One region of the Thalassolituus sp. ST750PaO-4 genome, then DNA from elsewhere that is predicted to be linked to it. Evidence: predicted binding sites of a transcription regulator. Region 1 holds the regulator's gene; each other region holds the start of a gene.
The links. The regulator FNR, encoded in region 1, switches genes on or off when oxygen is low (the NO sensors DNR and NnrR bind a similar motif). The targets are predictions, from matches to a motif close to TTGATNTANATCAA.
Positions count from the first base shown of each region.

Region 1 (3,279 bases):
GAGTTGCTCTTTGCGCTCGGCAGCGGATTCGATCATAAAAACACCCTGAATAATTGCGCCCGCTTTATAGCAGAATGCATCGGGTGAAGGAACCGCCTGCGCAGGTCAGGCAGTTAAAAAGGAATGTTGTTCGGGGACTTTGAGAAAAGGTACGCCTGCTCAGGCTGCACGGTTGAGCAGGGCGGTGGCTGTACCGAGACTGGCGCAGAACTCTTCAATGCTGACACCGCTGCGGGGATGGTAAAAACGTTTCCACAGACGTGCGAGCTGTTCTGCGGTTGCATCGGCGGGCAGAACAAAATCATCATTGCGGGCATAGATAAACCAGGCAATGGCGGTGGCATAAGACAGGTTGGTGGTCAGCTCGGCATGGGGGTGACTGAGAAAATCATGCTGGCTGGCAAGGCCGCGCACGGTGCTGGCCAGTTCCGGCTGTTGCGCCAGATAAGCGTCCCATACATGGCGGTGGGTCAGGCTGTGAATGCGGTAAATGCCGAGAGCCCGTTGACCGGCGGCTTTGAGGTGCGATCCAAGAGCCGATTCCTGAGCCGCAGTTGCCAGCAGCAGGGTGCTGGCCATCGGGTTACTAACCCCGATACGTTGCAGGGTTGGCTGGATTACCCAGCGGGTCAGTTCATTTGCGCAGATGCCCATGGTCACCTCCTTATACGTCATATCGGCTGAATGACGCTGTTTCTGCAATCTTAGATCAGATTATTTTATCTGCTGCGGTTTTATACCAATTGCCAATAGATAGCCTGGATACCGGCGCCAGAAAAATAACGTCTGTTCAGCCTTTATTCTGGTAAAAGCATTTCCCGTACCAGAGGGCGTTGCATGAGTGTTCATAAGCAGAAAACAGGCATAAGAGGGCAGGCATAAAAAAACCGGCCTCTGGCCGGTTTTTTTGCTTACGGGTGAGCGGCTTACTCTTGCGGGTGAGCGGCACACTCTTTTTCAGTATTCAGGCCGGCCAGTTCATACAGCATATCGGGGTCCTGCAGAATCACTTCTTTCCCCTGGGTTTCGATCAGACCGTTTTTCTGGAAGCGGGTAAACACGCGGCTGATGGTTTCTACCGCGAGGCCCAGATAGTTACTGATATCCACCCGCGACATCGGCAGGCGGAAATGACTGGCCGAGAAACCACGACGGGAATAACGCTGGGAAATATCAATCAGGAAAGAGGCCACGCGCTCTTCGGCGTTTTTCTTGCTGAGCAGCAACATCATGTTCTGATCATGACGGATTTCGGTGCCCATTGTACGCATCAGCTGCTTACGCAGATCCGGCAGGTCATCGGCCAGACTGTCGAGTTGCTGCAGCGGAATTTCACAGACGGTGGTGGTTTCCAGCGCTTTGGCGGTTAACGGATAGTTGCCGTTATCGTAACCGGCCAGGCCAACCAGCTCAGAGGCCAGGTGAAAACCGGTAATCTGTTCTTCACCGTTACTCGCCAGAGTGTAGGTTTTCAGGGCTCCGGTGCGTACGGCAAATACGGATTGAAACGCTTCGCCCTGCTGGAACAGCAGCTGACCTTTCTGGATCGGACGGCCACGGCGGATGATATCGTCGAGGCGCTCCATATCGGAATCGTTCAGGGACAATGGCAGACACAACGCATTCAGTGAGCAGGTCTGGCAGTGTGGTTGAGTGCCCCGCAGTGGAGCAGGCGCAACATGTGTCGTTTTCATGACTGATTCCTGAGTGAAACCCCGGTGTCGGAGTAAGTAACAAGTGCAGCAGTTGCGGCTATGTTCGGCATTAGCGCGCGATCTGTCAAGAAAGTAACCAGACCGATGCTGCCGTCCACAAACCAAATCCGATCAGTAATCCCCCGGCAACCTGACGCACGCGGTTGTTGCTCAGAAACGGCGTCAGTACATTGGCCGCCAGTGTGCTGGCAAACAGGGCAGGCAGGGTACCCAGACCAAAGGCGAACATCGCGGCGGCTCCCAGCAAAGGCTGGCCATTTGCGGCAACCCAGCTCAGCGTGCTGTAAATCAGGCCGCAGGGCAACCAGCCCCAGAGCATGCCCAGCCACAGACGATCTATCGCACGCGGAGATTGCATAAAACGGCGGGTCAGAGGCTGCAGGTATTTCCAGATTCCCTGGCCCAGTTGCTCAATACGGGTCAGCATCAGTGACCAGCGGGCAATATAGAGCCCCATCAGTATCAGCATCAGCGCGGCCAGTGTCCGCAAGATCAGCATCAGCCACTGGTGCTGGCTCTGCAGCCACAGACCTGCGCTGGCGACTATCAGCCCGGCGATGCTGTAGCTCAGTATGCGCCCGGTGTTAAACAGCAGCGTCACCCGGACACGCTGAGTTCCGGCGCTGCTGCCAATAGCCGCAGCAATACCACCGCACATCACCAGGCAGTGGCTGGAGCCAAACAACCCCAGCAGAAACGCAGTCAGCAGCGACAGGGGTTCAATCATGGCTTGTCAGATGGGGTTTGTTCGCTGTCGTCCTGACGGCGACTTATCGGCTCATCGTCATCAAACAGAATGCGGTGGGCGGGGGACTCCATGTCTTCAAACTGGCCGCTCTTCACCGCCCAGAAAAAGATCAGCACGGCAATGCCGATCAGCAGTAAAGACAGCGGTACCAGGATGTAAATGATATCCATCGATCAAACCTCAGAGGAGTCAGGAGCCGGCAGGCGATTCAGGCGCAGGGCGTTGGTGACCACCAGTAACGAACTGAATGACATGCCAATCGCAGCGGCCCAGGGCGGAACAAAACCTGCCGCTGCCACCGGTAATGCGATGAGATTGTACAGCAAAGCCCAGCCGATGTTCTGAGCAATAATACGGCGTGTCTTGGTGGCTCCATCCAGAGCGGTCAGTAAGGTTTCCAGACGACCGTTGGTAAGCATGGCATCGGCGTTGGTCTTAGCCAGATCGGTGGCTTCGTTAACGGCCAGAGCAATATCAGCACCGGCCAGTACCGGCACATCGTTAATGCCGTCGCCGACCATCATGACCCGCTCACCGGCCTGCTGCCAGGCGCGCACTGCGGCCAGTTTCTGTTCCGGTGAGACGCCGGTCTGCAGGTCGGTAATGCCCAGTGCATCCGCCACCACCTGACCGGATGCGCCGGGGTCGCCGGTCAGCAGAGACACGGCGATACCGCGTTGTTGAAGTCCGCTGACAATTGACGCAGCGTTGCGGCGCAGGCTGTCATTCAGGCGCACCCAGGCCAGCGGTTGCTGATCACTGGCGAGCAACAGCCACTGGCCAGCGGCCTTGTTGTCGGGCTCCGTCAGGGGGGCA
Region 1 covers NZ_JABVCB010000012.1:52,918-56,196, forward strand. Annotated here, with positions in the region: gene ttcA (tRNA 2-thiocytidine(32) synthetase TtcA) at 1-36, opposite strand, end outside; gene HUF18_RS13385 (hypothetical protein) at 160-654, opposite strand; gene fnr (fumarate/nitrate reduction transcriptional regulator Fnr) at 927-1,694, opposite strand; gene HUF18_RS13395 (sulfite exporter TauE/SafE family protein) at 1,780-2,442, opposite strand; gene ccoS (cbb3-type cytochrome oxidase assembly protein CcoS) at 2,439-2,633, opposite strand; gene HUF18_RS13405 (heavy metal translocating P-type ATPase) at 2,637-3,279, opposite strand, start outside.

Region 2 (3,279 bases), on a different contig from region 1:
GGTCCACTTCGACACCACTTCGGCAATTTCATCTTCGGTTACTTTATTGCGCAACAGGGTAAATTCCTGCTTACCGGAGGTTTCTGCCTCGGCGGCCGTGGCCAGCTGCTTTTCCAGCTCCGGAATACGGCCGTACTGCAGTTCTGACATACGCTGCAGATCGCCGGCACGACGCGCCGCTTCCATCTCGATTCTGGCCTGTTCCAGCTGTTCTTTCGACTTGCTGGCACCTTCAAGCAGGGCTTTTTCTTTCTTCCACACCTCTTCCAGCTCGACGTAGGCACGTCCGGCTTTATTGATCTCTTCGTTGAGATCGCTCAGACGTTTTTTCGCCGCTTCGTCTTTTTCTTTACGCAGTGCTTCACGCTCGATTTTCAGCTGAATCAGGCGTCGTTCGAGCTTGTCCATTTCCTGTGGTTTGGAGTCGATTTCCATACGGATAACCGATGCCGCCTCATCCACCAAATCGATGGCTTTATCCGGCAGACGACGATCCGGAATATAACGCTGCGACAGCTTGGCCGCGGCAATAATCGCACTGTCGGTAATCTGCACACCGTGGTGCACTTCGTAACGCTCTTTTAAACCACGCAGAATCGCAATGGAGTCTTCCACGCTCGGCTCATCAACAATCACTTTCTGGAAACGACGCTCCAGTGCCGCGTCTTTTTCAATAAATTCGCGGTATTCATCCAGTGTGGTCGCACCCACGCAGTGCAGTTCACCCCGTGCCAGAGCAGGCTTAAGCATATTGCCGGCATCCATAGCGCCATCGCCCTTACCGGCGCCGACCATGGTATGCAATTCATCGACAAACAGAATGATGCTGCCTTCGGCCTTGGTGACGTCTTTTAAAACGGCTTTTAAGCGCTCTTCAAATTCACCACGGTATTTGGCACCGGCCACCAGCGAACCCATATCCAGCGACAGAATGCGCTTATGCTTCAGGTTTTCCGGCACTTCACCATTAACGATACGCTGCGCCAGACCTTCCACCACCGCGGTTTTACCCACGCCCGGAGGTCCGATCAATACCGGATTGTTTTTGGTACGGCGCTGCAGCACCTGAATGGTACGGCGGATTTCATCATCACGGCCGATCACCGGATCCAGTTTGCCCGCTTCGGCACGCTCGGTCAGGTCGATGCAGTATTTATCCAGCGACTGACGGTTATCTTCGGCATTGGCGTCCTGCACACTTTCACCGCCACGCAGTTCGTTAATGGCTTTATTAACGCCGTCTTTCTTCAGACCAGCCGCGGCCAGTGCCTTACCTGTGCTGTTTTTATCGTCCAGCGCCACCAGCAGAAAGACTTCGCTCGACACATACTGGTCACCGCGTTTCTGCGCTTCTTTATCCGCCAGATTGAGCAGACGGCCCAGCTCCGGCGCCAGCTGAATATTGCCATCCGGACTGCTGACTTTGGGCTGCTCGTCCAGCAACGCACGCAGGGCACGGCCAAGCTCAACGACATTGGCACCACAACGGCGCACCACATCTTTAACCGAGCTGCTTGGCTGTTCGAGCAATGCCAACAGTAAGTGGACGGTATCAATCTGATTATGATCCTGCCCCAGCGCCAGACTCTGGCTCTCGGCCAGAGCGTTCTGCAGACTGGTGGTCAACCGATCCATACGCATATTCCAATCTCCTAAATAGACGCTCAGGGCAGACCCGAGCAGAGTTGATTCATTACCGCTTAGATGCGACCAGATTAATTTTTTTCAACACCTTCAAGATTAAATTTAGTAAAACTAATAGAAATTCATCTTGATGCAGCGCAAAGACCCGGCTGCCAAACGTGTGATCGCGTATAATCACCAGCCTTCATCCGTATCGTCAGCCTTCATTTATATAGTGGCGCGATTCACCTTTTAAAGCGTAGGACACAAACCAGCCATGACAGCCCCTGCAATGACCGACGCCCTGCGCCGCGGTGCGTTATTCCTGCTGCTGGGTGAAGCCCTGCTGGCATTAATGGGCGCGCTGGTCAAAGACCTGTCGGACGTGCTGTCGACCGAGCAGATTGTGTTCTTCCGTAATATCGCCGGTCTGATCGTACTCGCCCCTTTATTGCTGCGTACCGGCTTAAGTGAACTGAAAACCCGGGTCTGGCACTGGCATTTGCTGCGCGGTCTTGTTGGTGTCAGCGCCATGTACTGTTACTTCTGGGCGCTGGCTCATCTGCCGCTCACCGAAGCCTTTCTGGTGAAGCTTTCGGCGCCGCTGTTTATGCCATTACTGGCACTCTGGTGGCTGAAAGAACCCGCCGGGCGCCACAGTTGGCTGGCGCTGCTGATCGGCTTTGCCGGGGTCAGTGTCATCCTGCAGCCCGGCGCTGAACATCCGGCCATGCTGGGTAATGGCGACAGCTACAACACAGCGCTGCTGGTCGGTCTGCTCGGTGCTTTTCTGGCCGCACTGGCCAAGGTCACCATCCGCCGTATGTCGGCTACCGAATCCAGCCAGCGTATTGTGTTTTATTTTGGCCTGACCGCCGCACTGGTTTCAGCCCCCGGCGCCCTGCTCAACTGGCAGCCGGTTCCTGACAGCACCTGGCTGTGGCTGCTGGCGCTTGGCGTGGTCGCTACCAGCGGCCAGCTGGCGCTGACCCGCGCCTACCGCATCGCGCCAACCGGCAAGGTCGGTGTTTACGTTTACAGTGCGGTTATTTATGGCGCCCTGATGGGCTGGTGGTTCTGGGGAGAGATTCCGCTGTGGACGACCTGGGCCGGGGCCATTCTGATCGTACTGGCAGGCTTACTGAACCTGTATGCGCCGAAAAGCGGCGCTAAAAGCTGACGAAGTTCAGGACCGGTATCGCCTGACTATGCGCCAAAGCAGCACTGAAACCTGATTTCTGCAGCGTTGTGGCGGCAAGCGGAGAATTCCCGGCACAGGTATAAGGCGTCATTCTCTTAGATATAAGTCTAATTTATGATCAAAACAGGCTTATTATTTCCTCAGAATTAAATATACTGGCTGTTCTAATGGATTACTCAGAATGAATCATTAATTATGTCCCGTATCGACTCATTGCAAACCTTTGTCTCTGTTGTGCGCTCGCGCAACTTTACCTCGGCGGCCGATTCACTGGGAGTGACCCCATCTGCCGTCAGTAAGCAGATCAGCGGTCTGGAAGAGCGCCTTGGCGTACGTCTGCTGAACCGCACCACCCGCTCCGTCAGCCCGACCGAAGCCGGACAGATGTTCTACCAGCACTGCGAGAATATTCTTGAGTCGATCACGGAAGCCGAAAAGCTGGTCACCGACTTTGA
Region 2 covers NZ_JABVCB010000001.1:130,780-134,058, forward strand. Annotated here, with positions in the region: gene clpB (ATP-dependent chaperone ClpB) at 1-1,641, opposite strand, end outside; gene HUF18_RS00625 (DMT family transporter) at 1,901-2,803, shown strand; gene HUF18_RS00630 (LysR family transcriptional regulator) at 3,020-3,279, shown strand, end outside.
Region 2: the regulator FNR is predicted to act here: its motif matches at 1,772-1,785, upstream of clpB (ATP-dependent chaperone ClpB).

Region 3 (3,279 bases), on a different contig from region 1:
TTTCTAAAATGGTCGGTCTCTCCGGCGTTGATAACAACGAAAATGCCCGCGCCCGGCGCATTGGCCGTATGTTTGAATGGCCGATGATTCTGATCGCCTTCTGGATTGTATTCGAGTGGTATCTCGAAGCCCGCGCCGATGGCCCACTGCCGTACACCTACATTACCGACTGGTTTTTGTGGACTTTCTTTTTGCTGGAAACCCTGGTGCTGACCGCAGTGGTTGATGATAAGGCGCGCTATTTACGTAATAACTGGAGCAATCTGGTGATTGTGATTGCCGGTATGCCGTTGCTCTGGCAGGCCTTTCCCCACGCTGGTGGCTTACGTGCACTGCGATTGCTGGCAATGTTCACCATGCTGATGAATATGTCCGGCTCGTTCCAGAAAATTATGGGAAGAAATCACCTCGGGCCGACCCTGATGGTGAGTTTTATCATCATCATTATGGCCGGCACCTTAATGGCGGTGATTGATCCTAATGTTCAGACACCGATGGATGGCATCTGGTGGGCCTGGGTGACGGTGACTACCGTGGGCTATGGTGATATTGTGCCGGGCAGTACCGCCGGGCGTTTATTCGGGTCGGTACTGATTCTGATGGGAATCGGTTTATTTTCGATGATGACCGCCAGCTTTTCTGCGTTTTTTATGCAGCAGGAAGAAGAAGACCTGATTGCCAAAGAAACGGCGAATGCTGACCGGCTGGCTAAAATGGAAAGCCGTATGGAGCAGCTGGAAACCAAACTGGATCAGCTGCTGACCATAGCCCTGGAAGCTGAGCAGCAGCGCCGTGAACAGGGACGCGACCTGGATGGTGGCGAGCGTTAATCAGCCTGTTCTGCGCACTGGATACATTGGGTTGTGTAAGGAACGGCCTGCAGGCGCTTTTCGTCAATCGTATTTCCACATTCGCTGCATTCGCCATAAATTCCTGCATCCAGACGCGCCAGTGCCTGATTGATCATCGTGATCTCGTGTAAAGATTCACCGGCAATGGCATGCAGTACATCGTCATTTTCCCGCTCTACCGCTTGTTCGGCAAAATCTGCGGACAAAGGCTCATCGCGGTGACTGGCATCACGCTCAACCTTACTGGCGCGGTTTTCCAGCATGGCTTTACGCTGTGTTAACACTTGTCTGATGGCGCTGGTATCCATATCACTTTCCTTTGTTAGCTTTACTTCAGGCTAGGCCAGAGGAGGGTTTTTCTCCTTGATGTGCATCAGGAAGCTGGCAACTTCCTGCGCTGAGGGCGGATGGCTTAGCCTACACTGTGCCAAACGGCGGAGAGGCACGTTATGGAAGATCCACTCTATCTGAATGATCCCTATCAGGTTCTGGGACAGAAAATGCATTTTATGCAGCGACTGGAGCGTCTTTACCGGGTATTGCGCGAGCAGTATGAAGGCGTGCAGCGTTTTGCGCTGGTGCTGTACAACCCTGAAGATGGGCTGTTGTCGACTTTTGTTTATGAAAGCGATGACACCTCGCCGCTGTTAGGTTACAGCGTGCGGCTGGATGACGTGCCGTCACTGCAGGCTCTGGCCGATAAACCGGCTTTGCGGGTGGTTAATGACATGCGCTGTTTCCGTCATAAGAGTTTATCTGTTCATACCGCAGCGTTGTTGTCGCAGGGCTACCGGGCGAGCCTCACCATGCCGGTATTCCATGATGGTGCTTTGCTGGGATTTCTTTTCCTGAACTCACTGCAGCGGCATTATTTTTCTGAGCAGAAAATTGCCTACTGCAACCTGTGGGCGCATCTGGTTGGCCAGTTGCTGGTGCGCGAACATGATGCGGTTGCCCGTATGCAGGCGCTGGTAAAATTTGCCACCGACGTCAGCGGTCGCCGTTCGGTAGAAACCGATGCCCATGTGCGGCGCATGGCTGCCTATGCGCGCATGATTGCCCGCGCACTGCAGAAAAAACTGCAGTTAAGCGATGCCTTTATCGAATATCTGGCGCTGTTCGCTCCTCTGCATGACATCGGTAAAATTGCCATCCCCGACAGTATTCTGCACAAAGCCGGCCCGCTGACGGCGGACGAATTCGAGCGAATGAAATCCCATGTGAAAGTCGGGCGCGATATTGTCGATCAGGCTCTGGAGCATTTTGCGCTCGGTGACATGGAGCACACCGAAATGCTGCGCAACATTGTTCAGTATCACCATGAAAAACTGAATGGCAGTGGTTATCTCGGGGCCGAAGGCGATGACGTACCGCTGGAGGCGCGGATTATTGCGGTGGCCGATATTCTTGATGCCTTGTTAAACCGGCGCAGCTACAAGGAAGCCTGGCCACAGGACAAAGTCTTCGCTGAATTACAGCAAATGGCGGCGCACAACGAGCTCGATCAGGCTTGTGTGGATGCCGTGTTAAAGCATCCACAACAGGTTGATGATATTCAGCGACGCTATCCGTCCTGAGTCTGCTCAGGACTGTTCCAGCAATTCAATCGCCAGACGGACAAAGTCTTTGGAGCTGAGCAGACCGATCAGATGATTTTCACTATCGGTAACCAGTAAGCAACCCTGACGGCTGTTGCGTAATTGCTGACCGGCGACGGTCAGTGGCATATCGGCCGGAATGGTTTGTACATCGGTATTAATGCAGGAGCTCAGTTTGGTTTGTGCCAGATACGTCTGCAGATTATGCGCGCCAAATTTATCGGTAATACGGAATGCTTCAGTTAAAAATTCTTTCTGACTGAGCAGGCCGAATATTTTCCCTTCTGCATCAACTACCGGAATGTGGCGAACCTGATGGCGCCCCATCGTTTGTTCAGCATCCTGCAGGGTATCGTCGGGCAGGTGAGTAAGCAGTTCGCGGGTCATCAGGTCGCTGACCAGTTTCATAGCATGTTCCTGTAAAAGTACGCCGGACGGAGCAGCCGCTACGGCGGTGTGGTTGTGTATTGTTTATCAGTAAAGCAGGAAATAGCCGGAGTGCTATGCTGAAACTATTCAAAGGAGGGTGGTATGAGCATCAATAATCACATTCGTAATTACTATGAACAGCTGGTTGCCGAAGAGATCCTGCGTCGTTTACATGGCCAGTCGCCAGCGGTCAGCATCGAACATATGGCTGATATCGCCTGTGTTGCTCTTAACCGACTTCCTCCCCGCTATATCCGCTTTGAGGTGGATATGGCGTTTTTTATGACTCCGGATGAACTGGTGAAAACCAATAACAGTGTGACCGAGGCCGTCACGGAGGCTATCGCTTTCGTCGAAAAACACCGGCGTGAAGAAGACGAGTAGTGACCTTTTCTTTACAT
Region 3 covers NZ_JABVCB010000013.1:33,586-36,864, forward strand. Annotated here, with positions in the region: gene HUF18_RS15635 (potassium channel family protein) at 1-830, shown strand, start outside; gene HUF18_RS15640 (TraR/DksA family transcriptional regulator) at 827-1,159, opposite strand; gene HUF18_RS15645 (HD domain-containing phosphohydrolase) at 1,301-2,428, shown strand; gene HUF18_RS15650 (CBS domain-containing protein) at 2,435-2,857, opposite strand; gene HUF18_RS15655 (late competence development ComFB family protein) at 2,981-3,262, shown strand.
Region 3: the regulator FNR is predicted to act here: its motif matches at 1,215-1,228, upstream of HUF18_RS15640 (TraR/DksA family transcriptional regulator).